3 regions of the Enterobacter sp. 186315 genome follow, and region 3 is predicted to be linked to each of the others. Evidence: predicted binding sites of a transcription regulator. Region 3 holds the regulator's gene; each other region holds the start of a gene.

Region 1 (4,011 bases), on a different contig from region 3:
ATCACACGGTCTTCTGGATTGCGCTGGGGATGTGCGTGCTGACGATATCGTGCCTGACGCGCATTAAGGATGTTTAGGGCGCGGTGAGCGATTCCAGCTCAAGAAGCCAGGTTATCGCCTGCGCCCGCGTGGTGCCGCACATTTCAGCCGATGGCTGTAAACCGGCGCACACTTTCGGGCGCAGCGGCGAGCCAAAAATCAGGCACAGGTTGTTGTCAGAAAGCTGAACGCAGCGCGTGTTGGCAGGCTTGCCCTCCGGCATCCCGGGAATGGGGCTTGAAATGGACGGTGCGGTACAGCAGGCACCGCAGTCCGGGCGGCAATCCATAAGAGCTCTCTTCTGGCAACGGATACCCGCTCAATCGGGCGTGGCGCGCACAGTAACACCTTTTATGTATTGATAGCAAAAGCCACGAATTCCACTTGCCTGAACGCGCGCGCGCGAGTAATTTGGCGCGATATTTTTTACCTCCCGTAGACAGGATTATTGCAATGCCAAGAGCGAACGAAATTAAGAAAGGTATGGTACTGAATTACAACGGCAAGCTGCTGATTGTGAAAGATATCGATATTCAGGCCCCGAGCGCCCGTGGTGCAGCAACGCTGTACAAAATGCGTTTTGCCGATGTTCGTACCGGTCTGAAGGTGGAAGAGCGCTTCAAAGGCGACGATATCGTCGATACCGTGACCCTGACCCGTCGCTACGTTGATTTCTCGTACATCGACGGTAACGAATATGTGTTCATGGATAAAGAAGACTATACCCCGTACATCTTTACCAAAGATCAGATTGAAGAAGAGCTGCTGTTCATTCCTGAAGGCGGGATGCCGGACATGCAGGTCCTGACCTGGGACGGCGTGCTGCTGGCGCTCGAACTGCCGCAGACCGTCGATCTGGAGATCGTTGACACAGCGCCGGGCATCAAAGGCGCGTCAGCAAGCGCACGCAACAAGCCAGCCACACTGACCACGGGCCTGGTTGTTCAGGTACCTGAATACCTGTCAGCGGGCGAGAAAATTCGTATCCATATCGAAGAAAAACGCTATATGGGTCGTGCTGACTGATAGCGGTATGTGTCGGGTGGCGCAAGCTTACCCGACCTACAAAAAAATACCGGCCTCAGAGCCGGTTTTTTTGTTTTTGTAGGCCGGGTAAGGCGAAGCCGCCACCCGGCATTACTGACTAAAGAAGCTCAGGATATTTCGTCATCTTCAGCGCCAGCTCCACGCCGCGCACTTCCGCCATCCCTTTCAGGCGGCCAATCGCCGAATAGCCCGGGTTGGTTTTCTTACGCAGATCGTCAAGCATCTGATGACCGTGATCCGGACGGAACGGGATAGGACGCAGATCCCCGGCCTCCTTACGACGCTTCTCTTCAGAGAGGATCGCGTCAACCACCGCCACCATATTCACATCACCGGTCAGGTGAGCGGCTTCGTGGAAGGTTTTTGGATTCTCTTCACGGCACGTTGCGCGCAGGTGCGTGAAGTGAATACGGTCGCCGAAGGTTTCAATCATCCGCACCAGGTCGTTATCGGCGCGCACGCCGTAGGAGCCGGTACACATGGTAAAGCCGTTATAGATGCTGTTAACGGTCTCTTTCAGCCACTGCATATCTTCAATCGTCGACACGATACGCGGCAGGCCGAGGATAGGACGCGGAGGATCGTCCGGGTGAACCGCCAGCCGCACGCCCGCCTCTTCTGCTACCGGCACGATGGCACGCAGGAAGTGGGCCATGTTTTCGCGAAGCTGGTTTTTATCGATATCACCGTATTCCGCCAGACGCGCGCGGAACTGGTCCAGGGTATAGCCCTCTTCCGCACCCGGCAGGCCAGCAATAATATTGCGGGTGAGTTTTTCGATATCAGCCTCGCTCGCCGCGTTGAACCACGCCAGCGCCTGCTGCTGCTCTTCGTCGGTGTAATCCGCCGCCGCGCCTTCGCGCTTCAGGATGTGCAGCTCAAACGCCGCAAAGGCAATCTGGTCAAAGCGCAGCGCTTTTGAGCCGTCCGGCAGCTGGTATTCCAGGTCTGTACGCGTCCAGTCCAGAATCGGCATGAAGTTATAGCAAACTGTGTCGATCCCGCAGGCCGCCAGGTTGCGAATGCTCTGCTGATAGTTGGCGATCCAGGCGTCACATTCACCGGAACGGGTTTTGATCTCTTCGTGAACCGGAATGCTTTCGACGACCGACCAGGTCAGCCCTTTTTCAGCCAGCAGCGCCTGACGCGCTTTGATCTCCTCAACCGGCCACACCTGACCGTTGGGAATATGGTGCAGCGCCGTGACAACGCCCGTTGCGCCAGCCTGACGCACATCATCAAGAGAAACCGGATCGTTTGGCCCGTACCAACGCCAGGTTTGTTCCATTGTCTCACCCTCTAAAGTTGTTATACCAATATGTGTTTGTGCAATGACGACTACCATACATGTTTCATAATAAGGGTCAATACAGGGCAGCACATTGATTGATCAAACTCACATAACGGCGATATTTACGGCTCACCAATTTTATTTGTTGTCATATAACTTTACACTGACCTTGTTAATTAATGGTTAATCAGGTGTGTATTTAATGAAGACTATCGCCACTGCCTCGCTTCCCGCCCACGTCCAGCTGCCGCGTTACGACCGCCAGCAGCTGCGCTCGCGCATCGTTCACTTCGGGTTTGGCGCATTTCACCGCGCCCATCAGGCGCTGTTAACCGACCGCGTGCTGAATGCGAAAGGGGGCGACTGGGGGATCTGTGAGATCAGTCTGTTCAGCGGCGATGTGCTGATGGGCCAGCTGCGCGCGCAAGACCACCTGTTTACCGTGCTGGAAAAAGGCGCCGACGGCAATCGGCCGATTGTGGTGGGCGCGGTACACGAATGTCTGAACGCGAAGCTGGATTCGCTGGCGGCGATCATTGAGAAATTTTGCGAGCCGCAGGTGGCCATCGTTTCCCTGACCATCACCGAAAAAGGCTACTGCATCGACCCGGCCACCGGAAAGCTGGATCTGAACAACGCCCGCATCATTCACGATCTGGAAAATCCGTCCGAACCCCATTCCGCACCCGGTATTCTGGTCGAGGCCCTGCACCGCCGCCGCGAGCGCGGCCTGGCGGCGTTTACCGTCCTCTCCTGCGATAACATCCCGGACAACGGCCACGTGGTGAAAAACGCGGTGCTGGGGATGGCGCAAAAACGCTCCGCTGAGCTGGCCGACTGGATAGGCGCGCACGTCAGTTTCCCGGGCACGATGGTCGACCGAATTGTGCCCGCCGCGACGGACGCCTCGCTGGCGGAAATCACCCGCGAGCTGGGCGTTGAAGATCCCTGCGCCATCAGCTGCGAGCCGTTCATCCAGTGGGTGGTAGAAGATAACTTTGTTGCCGGACGCCCGGAGTGGGAAGCGGCTGGCGTACAGATGGTGCAGGACGTTTTACCCTGGGAGCAGATGAAACTGCGGATGCTTAACGGCAGCCACTCTTTCCTGGCTTATCTCGGCTATCTCGCGGGCTATGCGCACATCAATGAATGTATGGAAGACGAACATTTCCGCCAGGCGGCACGCCGTTTGATGCTGGATGAGCAGGCGCCGACGCTGCGCATCACCGATGTGGATTTAACGGACTACGCCGACAGCCTGATTGAGCGCTTCGCCAACCCGGCGCTACAGCACCGCACCTGGCAAATCGCGATGGACGGCAGCCAGAAGCTGCCCCAGCGGATGCTCGACGGCATTCGCGTTCACCTTACCCGTGGCTCTGCATGGCCGCTGCTGGCGCTAGGCGTGGCGGGCTGGATCCGCTACGCGAGCGGCGTCGATGAACGCGGTGAGGCGATTGACGTTCGCGATCCGCTCAGCGAGAAGATCCGCGCAATCGTAGAGGCCAGCAGCGACGACACGCGCGTCACCGCCCTGCTGTCGCTCAGTGAAATCTTCGGTCAGGATCTGGCGCAATCCCCGGCGTTTGTCGACGCCGTCAGCCAGGCTTATCAGCAAATTGTGCAGCGCGGCG
Region 2 (4,011 bases), on a different contig from region 3:
GGCAGCGATCGCCGCTTCGCTCAGCGCATCGCCGGAGAGCGTAAAGCCGTGGTCCTGTTCGTCCATCAGCAGCGTTTTGATCTCCAGATCTTTCGGCCCGAAAGCGTCCGGCAGGTAATCGCCCAGGGTATGCGGCGCGCGGCCCGGCAGGTTAATGCGCAGCTGCAATCCGCTGTTGAGTTCATTCATAAACTGACGGCAGTGGCCGCAAGGGGTGTAGTTCACGGTGATGGCGCGAAGCGCTGTTTCACCGCGCAGCCAGGCGTGGCTGATGGCGCTCTGTTCGGCGTGAACGGTTTGCTGCATGGTGGCACCGAGGAACTCCATGTTTCCGCCGAAGTACCAGGTGCCGCTAACGCCGCGCGCAATGGCGCCAACGTTGAAGTGGGAGAGATCGGCGCGGGCGCAGGCGGCAGCCAGCGGCAGCAGCGCGAAGGCCAGCGCGTCTTCGTCAAGTCCCGTCGCCGTTTTGAGCGTCGTGACCTGCTCAGCCGTCAGCAGGGCGGGGAAGTGTGCATCCGCCAGAATCGGGGTCAGGGCTGACTGCAAATTCTCGGCAAGCTCTGCAAAAGCAGCGTGAAAACGTGGGTGCATGGCGAAGCCTCATAAAGGTTAATGGATCGGTAGTGTACGGAGCCGATGGGGCTTTATATGTGATCCATTTCTCATTATTTATGCAACTTATGAAAGCAAAATGAAATTTGCGCGACGCATCGCAAATTTTAGCCCACCACCGCCAGAATAATCGGGAACAGAAACGGGGCGATTAACGAGGTCATGATCCCGCAAATCACCAGGGCCAGCGAGCTAAAGGCCCCTTCCTGATAATCCATCTCGGCGCAGCGCGCGGTGCCCAGGGCGTGAGAGGCCGTCCCCATCGCCAGGCCGCGCGCCGCTTTGGTATGAATACGCATGGCGTTCAGCAGGGTGTGCCCGAACACCGCACCCAGAATACCGACAAAAATCACGCACACGGCGCTGATCGCCGGGATGCCACCGATGCTGCCACCCACCGCCATCGCAATTGGCGTGGTGACCGATTTCGGCAGAATAGAGGCCGCAATCTGTGGCGAAGCGCCCATCAGTAAGGCCACGGTGGTGCCGGTCACCATCGCCACCAGGCTGCCGATAAAACAGATGGTGATGATGGACTTCCAGCGGGCGCGGATCTGGTGCAGCTGCTCATATAAAGGAAACGCCAGCGCGACGACAGCCGGTTGCAGCAGGTCGTTTAACACTTTGCTGCCGGCAAAATAACGCTCGTAGGGGATACCCGTCAGCAGCAGGAAAGGAATAATCACCACCATCGCGACCAGCAGCGGGTTCAGCAGGGGCATTTTGAAACGAACGGCCAGCCTGCGCGCGGCGAAGAAGACCACCAGGGTTAACGGCAAAGACCACCAGATATTAGCCATCATTGTTTTGTTCCTTTCTGCCCGACCACTTTACGTTCGCCGTGTACCAGGTGCGAACTCCAGCTCACCACCAGGAAAACCACCAGCGTACTCACCGCGCAGGAGACCACGATCGGGCCGAACTGGGCTTTAAGAAGCTCGTAATACTGCATCACACCCACGCCGATAGGGACGAACAGCAGCGCCATATAGCGGATCAGCACAAAGCAGCCGGGGTTAACCCATTTGGCCGGCAGAACCTGTAGCGCCAGCAGCACGAACAGGATCAGCATGCCGATAATGCTGCCGGGAATGGTGATAGGAAGCAGGGAGGCGATGAAAATCCCGGCGTAAAGACAGGCGTAAATCAGGACGAATGCGCGCAGGTACTGCCAGATAGTATTGAGTGTTTTTCTCATGGTGAAAGTCCTTGAAGAAACGCATTCATCATACAATTAAACCCGAAAATGTGCCACGGATCACATCATGAATTTTGAGCATACCAGACATTCCAGAATGGAACGTTGGGCATTTCCACAAATGGACAGCCCCGCGTTTCAGTGCCAGTATGTGATTTACAGCTGAATCAAGCAATTAAGCCTGGCAACGCAGGAGATGCGCCATGTCATCCATCATTATCAAAACCGCCGACGAGCTGGCAAAACAGCGTCATGCGGGTGAACTGTTAGCCTCTGTTTTTACAATGTTAGACGGATTTATAAAGCCCGGCGTCACGACCATGGCGATTAACAACCGCGTTGAAGAGTTCATCGTTAACGAACTGCACGCCCGTCCGGCCAGCAAAGGGCAGTACGACTTTCCCTACGTTCTGAACACCTCTGTTAACGACGTGGTGTGCCACGGGATGCCGAAAGAGTCCGAACACCTGAAAACGGGCATGATTGTGAACGTGGACATCACCCTCGAAAAAGAGGGCCTGATAGCCGATTCCAGCAAAATGTATCTGATTGGCGAGGTATCGCCCCTCGCGCGTCGTCTGGTGAAAAAGACCTACGAGGCGATGTGGGAAGGTATTAAGGCGGTCAAACCCGGCGCCACGCTTGGGGATATCGGCCACGCGATTCAGTCTTACGTTGAGGGCAACGGCTACAGCGTAGTGCGCGAATACTGCGGGCACGGCGTGGGCCGGGAGATGCACGAAGATCCGCAGGTGCTGCATTACGGCAAACCGGGAGAAGGCGCGGTGCTGAAAGAGGGAATGGTGTTTACCATCGAGCCGATGGTGAATCAGGGCGACAGCCGCATCAAAACCAAAAAAGACGGCTGGACGGTGGTGACGCGTGACAAAAAACTCTCGGCGCAGTGGGAACATACCGTCGCCGTGACCGCAGACGGTTTTGAGGTGCTGACGCTGCGCCCGGAAGAGTCCATTCCCGATTAACGGCCGGGCTTTCCACATACCTGGAGAGCGGCTACTATAGCGCGTCTTTTTTCACAGGTACTCAGAATGCGTGTTTTACTGGCCCCAATGGAAGGCGTGCTCGATTCGCTCGTGCGCGAGCTGCTGACCGAGGTGAACGATTACGATCTCTGCGTGACGGAGTTTTTGCGCGTGGTCGATATGCTGTTGCCGGTAAAATCCTTCTACCGGCTCTGCCCGGAGCTGCATCGTCAGAGCCGCACCACCTCCGGCACGCTGGTGCGCATCCAGCTGTTAGGCCAGTATCCTGAATGGCTGGCGGAAAACGCCGCCCGCGCCGTGGAGCTTGGCTCTTACGGTGTCGATCTCAACTGCGGCTGTCCGTCGAAAATGGTCAACGGCAGCGGCGGCGGAGCGACCCTTCTCAAAGATCCCGAGCTTATCTATCGCGGCGCAAAAGCCATGCGCGAGGCGGTGCCGTCGCATCTGCCGGTCACGGTTAAGGTGCGTCTGGGCTGGGACAGCGGCGATAAACAGTTTGAAATCGCCGACGCCGTTCAGCAGGCCGGGGCTACCGAGCTGGTGGTTCACGGGCGAACCAAAGAAGACGGCTACAAAGCCGAGCGCATCAACTGGCAGGCGATCGGCGAGATCCGCAAAAGGCTGCGTATCCCGGTGATCGCCAACGGTGAAATCTGGGATTACGACAGCGCGCAGGCCTGCATGAAAGAAACGGGCTGCGACGCGGTGATGATCGGACGCGGCGCGCTCAACGTGCCGAACCTGAGCCGGGTGGTGAAATACAACGAGCCGCGCATGCCCTGGCCCGATGTGGTCACGCTGCTGCAAAAATACAGCCGCCTGGAAAAGCAGGGCGATACCGGGCTGTATCACGTGGCGCGCATCAAGCAGTGGCTGAGCTATTTGCGCAAAGAGTATGACGAGGCGCTGGGGCTGTTCCAGGAAATCCGCGTGTTGCAGACGTCGGCGGAGATTGCTTACGCGATTAATAAAATCCAGTAAGGTATAAGTCACTAAGCGTACGTTTTACCGTATTGCTGTCAGTTCAACGTATGCTCAGTGACTAACACGGAAGCAGCGCGATACCCTGTCAGCTTATCTCGCTGAACCATCCTCAGTTTTGTAGACAACGGTTCACCGGTCGCCGCCCGTGGATAATAAGGAAAATGGATATAGTGAAATAATCAAGGAGCGGTTATGTACTATAGAAATGAA
Region 3 (4,011 bases):
CATCGCCTGGTTGAGCGAGTTAAACAGGGCGTTGTGCGCCTGGTTCACCTTCATGCGCTGATACGCCAGCGGGGAGGGCTGCGGATCGTCGCTCAGGATCAGACGAATCGCCTGCTGATCTGCCTCCAGCGCGTCGTGGGCGTTCTGGCGCAGCAGCCCGCTCTGCCACTGCGGCCACAGCCAGACCATGCCGCCAAAGGCAATCAGGCAGCCAATCAGCGTATCCACCAGCCGGGCGACAATAAACTGCTCGCCGTTGAGGGTCAGCAGTTGCAGGGTGTACACCGCCGTCACCGTAAAGCCCACCATCGCCCAGCCGTAGTTCTTGCGGATAATCAGGTAGCTCACCACCGTCACCACCAGCATTCCCATCAGCGTGTACCCGTCCGGGACGTGGAAGTGCAGCGTTATACCGGCAATGATCAGCCCCGCCATGGTGCCGCCCGCCCGGTGCAGAATGCGCACCCGCGTGGCGCCGTAGCCGTTTTGGGTCACGAACAGCACGGTCATTAAGATCCAGTAGGGCTTAGGCAGGTGCAGCGCCATCCCCATCAGGCTGGCGATGCTGAGCATCACGCTTATCCGCGCGGCGTTGCGCAGGGCGGCGGACTTAAGGGACAGATAGCTTTTCAGCGCGGGCAGCAGCGGCAGACGTTTTTGCTTGTCGGCCATCAGATCGCGCGGATAGAGCGGACGCTGGGTGCGCAGCACGCGCGCAATGCGGCTGAAGTGCCACGCGGCGAACTGCCCGACCGGGTTATCCGCGTGCTGACGGGCAATTTTCTCCAGCGCGCCAAGCTGTTTGTCCATGTTAAAACGCGTGGGGTAGCGGTGATAAAGAATGTCGTCCGCCAGCGTGCGCAGGCGTGCGGAAACGGTCTGGGCGTTCCAGCGGATCACCGCTTCGGCGTGGCTGCGCTCCACCAGCTTTTGCACCTCCTGCGGATGGTGAAGGCTGACGGAGATATGCTCCTGGAGATCGAGCCCCACCTGGAAAATGCGCAGCAGGCGCTTGTAGTCCTGGTTTTTATTGGCGGCGAGCATATGCAGCTGCTGATAACACTGGCTGATGAGATCCACCACCTTCTGCTGGCGGGTGAGCAGCGGCGGCAGCGACTTTTCCGGATCGGCGTGCTGGGTGAGCAGGGTATATTTCGCCTCGCAATAGTCCGCAAGCTGAACGTACAGCAGGCTCAGGGATTCGCGCAGCGGCTGTTCGCGCCACAGCCAGAACCAGAACCAGTTAAACAGCCCGTACCACAGCGTGCCGAGCGCGTAGATCAGCAGCGGCTCCCATATCGGCATGTTCCCGGCGAGGCTCAGGGTGAAGATGGCGGCAATCAGCGAGGCGGGCAGCAGCCGGGCGTGCAGCGAGCTAATTTCTGCCGTCACGCCGAGCGTCATCGCCAGCACGGTTAAGATCAGCGGGAGCGGGATATCGCGGGCCAGCAGCAGCTGCACGGCGAGGCTACAGCCTGCAAACAGGCAGCCGCCAATAATCAGGCGTTTGAAAAAGCGTTTGTGCGGCGTGTCCAGACCGGCAATGTTGCAGCAGGCGGGAACGAGGGAGAACAGCAGACCTTGTTGCAGATGGCCGAGCATCAGCCCCACGGCCACGGGAAGACATAACACCAGCGTTTGTCGCAGTGCATAGTTAACTTCCGGGTGATAGATCAGCCTGCGCCACATGGGGAATAGAGACAAAAACGGCGTGGCACCTCGCGATGCCACGCCGTTTGACCGGAATTAACGGGTCCCGTAAACCACGATAGTTTTACCGTGGGCGGAAATCAGGTTCTGGTCTTCGAGCATTTTCAGGATACGGCCAACCGTTTCACGAGAACAGCCGACGATCTGACCAATTTCCTGACGCGTGATTTTAATTTGCATACCGTCAGGGTGGGTCATGGCGTCTGGCTGTTTCGCCAGGTTCAGCAGCGTCTGTGCGATACGGCCTGTCACGTCCAGGAAGGCGAGGTTACCCACTTTCTCGGAGGTCACTTGCAGACGGCGCGCCATCTGGGAAGAGAGACGCATCAGGATGTCAGGGTTAACCTGAATCAGCTGACGGAATTTCTTGTAGGAGATTTCAGCCACTTCACACGCGGTTTTCGCACGAACCCAGGCGCTACGTTCCTGGCCTTCTTCAAACAGGCCCAGTTCACCGATGAAATCGCCCTGGTTCAGATAAGAAAGGATCATTTCTTTGCCTTCCTCATCTTTGATCAGCACTGCCACCGAGCCTTTAACGATGTAATACAACGTTTCCGCTTTTTCACCCTGGTGAATCAGCGTGCTCTTTGATGGATACTTATGAATATGGCAATGAGACAAGAACCATTCAAGTGTCGGGTCTGTTTGCGGTTTGCCAAGCACCATGCGCTGTTATCCTCTGTTATAAGCTGTCACCAGAGTCATAAGATGCATCCAGACTCTGGGGTTGCAATCGAATTCTTACCCATACCCTGGGAAGTCGGCTGTCGTAACATTATCGCAGCCAGTAAAGTTTGATGTCCTCTGCATACATGTGTAACGTCAATGTATTACTGTAGCATCCCGAGTGTTTTAGCATAGCTTTTGCCGCGTGTCTCCTGGTGTCTCGCTTCAGCATGATGCATGTCGCCTTCCGTTGCGAGAAATGTAACGCACGCGTAATCTGTCACCAAAAATGCAACGTTGGAGTTAATGAATATGCAAGCGCGTGTGAAATGGGTTGAAGGTTTAACGTTCCTGGGCGAATCCGCTTCCGGACACCAGATTTTGATGGACGGCAACTCCGGCGATAAAGCCCCAAGCCCAATGGAGATGGTGCTGATGGCGGCGGGCGGTTGCAGCGCGATTGACGTGGTGTCGATTTTGCAAAAAGGGCGTCATGACGTCACCGATTGCGAGGTAAAGCTTACTTCAGAACGTCGCGAAGAGGCTCCACGCTATTTCACCCACATTAATCTGCATTTTATCGTGACCGGAAAAGCGCTCAAGGACGCGGCGGTATCGCGCGCGGTTGACCTTTCTGCGGAGAAATACTGCTCTGTGGCGTTAATGCTGGAGAAAGCGGTAAAAATTACGCATTCGTTTGAGGTGATCGAAGCGTAACAAATTGGGCATCGTGCGCGTTGATGCCCTCACCCTGGCCCTCTCCCACAGGGAGAGGGAAAATGATCACTCGATCTGCTTCCCTTCCATCAACCGCTGCACCAGCGGGGTCATGATCAGCTCCATCGCCAGCCCCATTTTCCCGCCCGGAACCACTAAAGTATTCATATGAGAAATGAAAGAGCCTTGCAGCATCGCCAGCAGCCAGGGGTAATCGATGTTATCCAGATTGCGGAAATGGATGACCACAAAGCTCTCGTCCAGCGACGGGATGCCTTTGGCGGCAAACGGGTTTGAGGTGTCCACCGTCGGGACGCGCTGGAAGTTGATGTGGGTGCGGGAGAACTGCGGGGTCAGGAAGTTGATGTAATCTTCCATGGAACGCACCACCGAATCCATCACCGCCTCGCGGGAGTGCCCGCGCTCGCTCATATCGCGCGTCAGCTTCTGGATCCACTCCAGGTTCACAATCGGCACCACGCCCACCAGCAGATCCACATGGCGCGCCACGTCGTGTTGCGCGGTCACCACGCCGCCGTGCAGCCCTTCATAAAACAGCACGTCGGTCGGCTCAGGGAGCGGCTGCCACGGGGTAAAGGTCCCCGGCACCTGGTTCCAGGGCACCGCTTCATCGTAGGTGTGCAGATACTTGCGCGACTGGCCAGTGCCGCTTAAGCCGTACTCGCGAAACGTCTGCTCCAGCAGGCTAAAGTCGTTGGCGTCAGGGCCGAAATAGCTGATGTGCTTGCCGAGATCGCGCGCCTTGCGAATCGCCATATCCATTTCAGGACGGGTGTAGCGGTGAAAGCTGTCGCCTTCGACCTCTGCGGCCCGTAAATTCAGCTGGGCGAAAATCTTGCGAAAGGCGAGGCTGGTGGTGGTAGTGCCCGCACCGCTGGAGCCTGTAACGGCAAT

Evidence for each region. Region 3 encodes CRP, which controls carbon source genes, mostly activating them, when cyclic AMP is high. Its sites were predicted from a motif close to ATGTGANNNNNNTCACAT; they were not measured.
Region 1: a site for CRP is predicted at 2,471-2,488, ahead of uxuA (mannonate dehydratase). Genes of this name have one in related genera too.
Region 2: a site for CRP is predicted at 1,862-1,879, ahead of ACSVHP_RS10720 (CidA/LrgA family protein). Genes of this name have one in related genera too.

What each region holds. Positions count from the first base shown of each region.
Region 1 is NZ_JBPTTK010000007.1:231,704-235,714, forward strand. Features, by position in the region: gene setB (sugar efflux transporter SetB) at 1-77, shown strand, start outside; gene ACSVHP_RS10855 (YkgJ family cysteine cluster protein) at 74-328, opposite strand; gene yeiP (elongation factor P-like protein YeiP) at 493-1,065, shown strand; gene uxuA (mannonate dehydratase) at 1,184-2,374, opposite strand; gene ACSVHP_RS10870 (mannitol dehydrogenase family protein) at 2,580-4,011, shown strand, end outside.
Region 2 is NZ_JBPTTK010000007.1:198,359-202,369, reverse strand. Features, by position in the region: gene cdd (cytidine deaminase) at 1-594, opposite strand, end outside; gene ACSVHP_RS10725 (CidB/LrgB family autolysis modulator) at 723-1,418, opposite strand; gene ACSVHP_RS10720 (CidA/LrgA family protein) at 1,415-1,813, opposite strand; gene map (type I methionyl aminopeptidase) at 2,017-2,796, shown strand; gene dusC (tRNA dihydrouridine(16) synthase DusC) at 2,863-3,798, shown strand; gene ACSVHP_RS10705 (hypothetical protein) at 3,994-4,011, shown strand, end outside.
Region 3 is NZ_JBPTTK010000024.1:21,762-25,772, reverse strand. Features, by position in the region: gene ACSVHP_RS19940 (YccS/YhfK family putative transporter) at 1-1,689, opposite strand, end outside; gene crp (cAMP-activated global transcriptional regulator CRP) at 1,747-2,379, opposite strand; gene ACSVHP_RS19930 (OsmC family protein) at 2,692-3,096, shown strand; gene ACSVHP_RS19925 (phosphoribulokinase) at 3,163-4,011, opposite strand, start outside.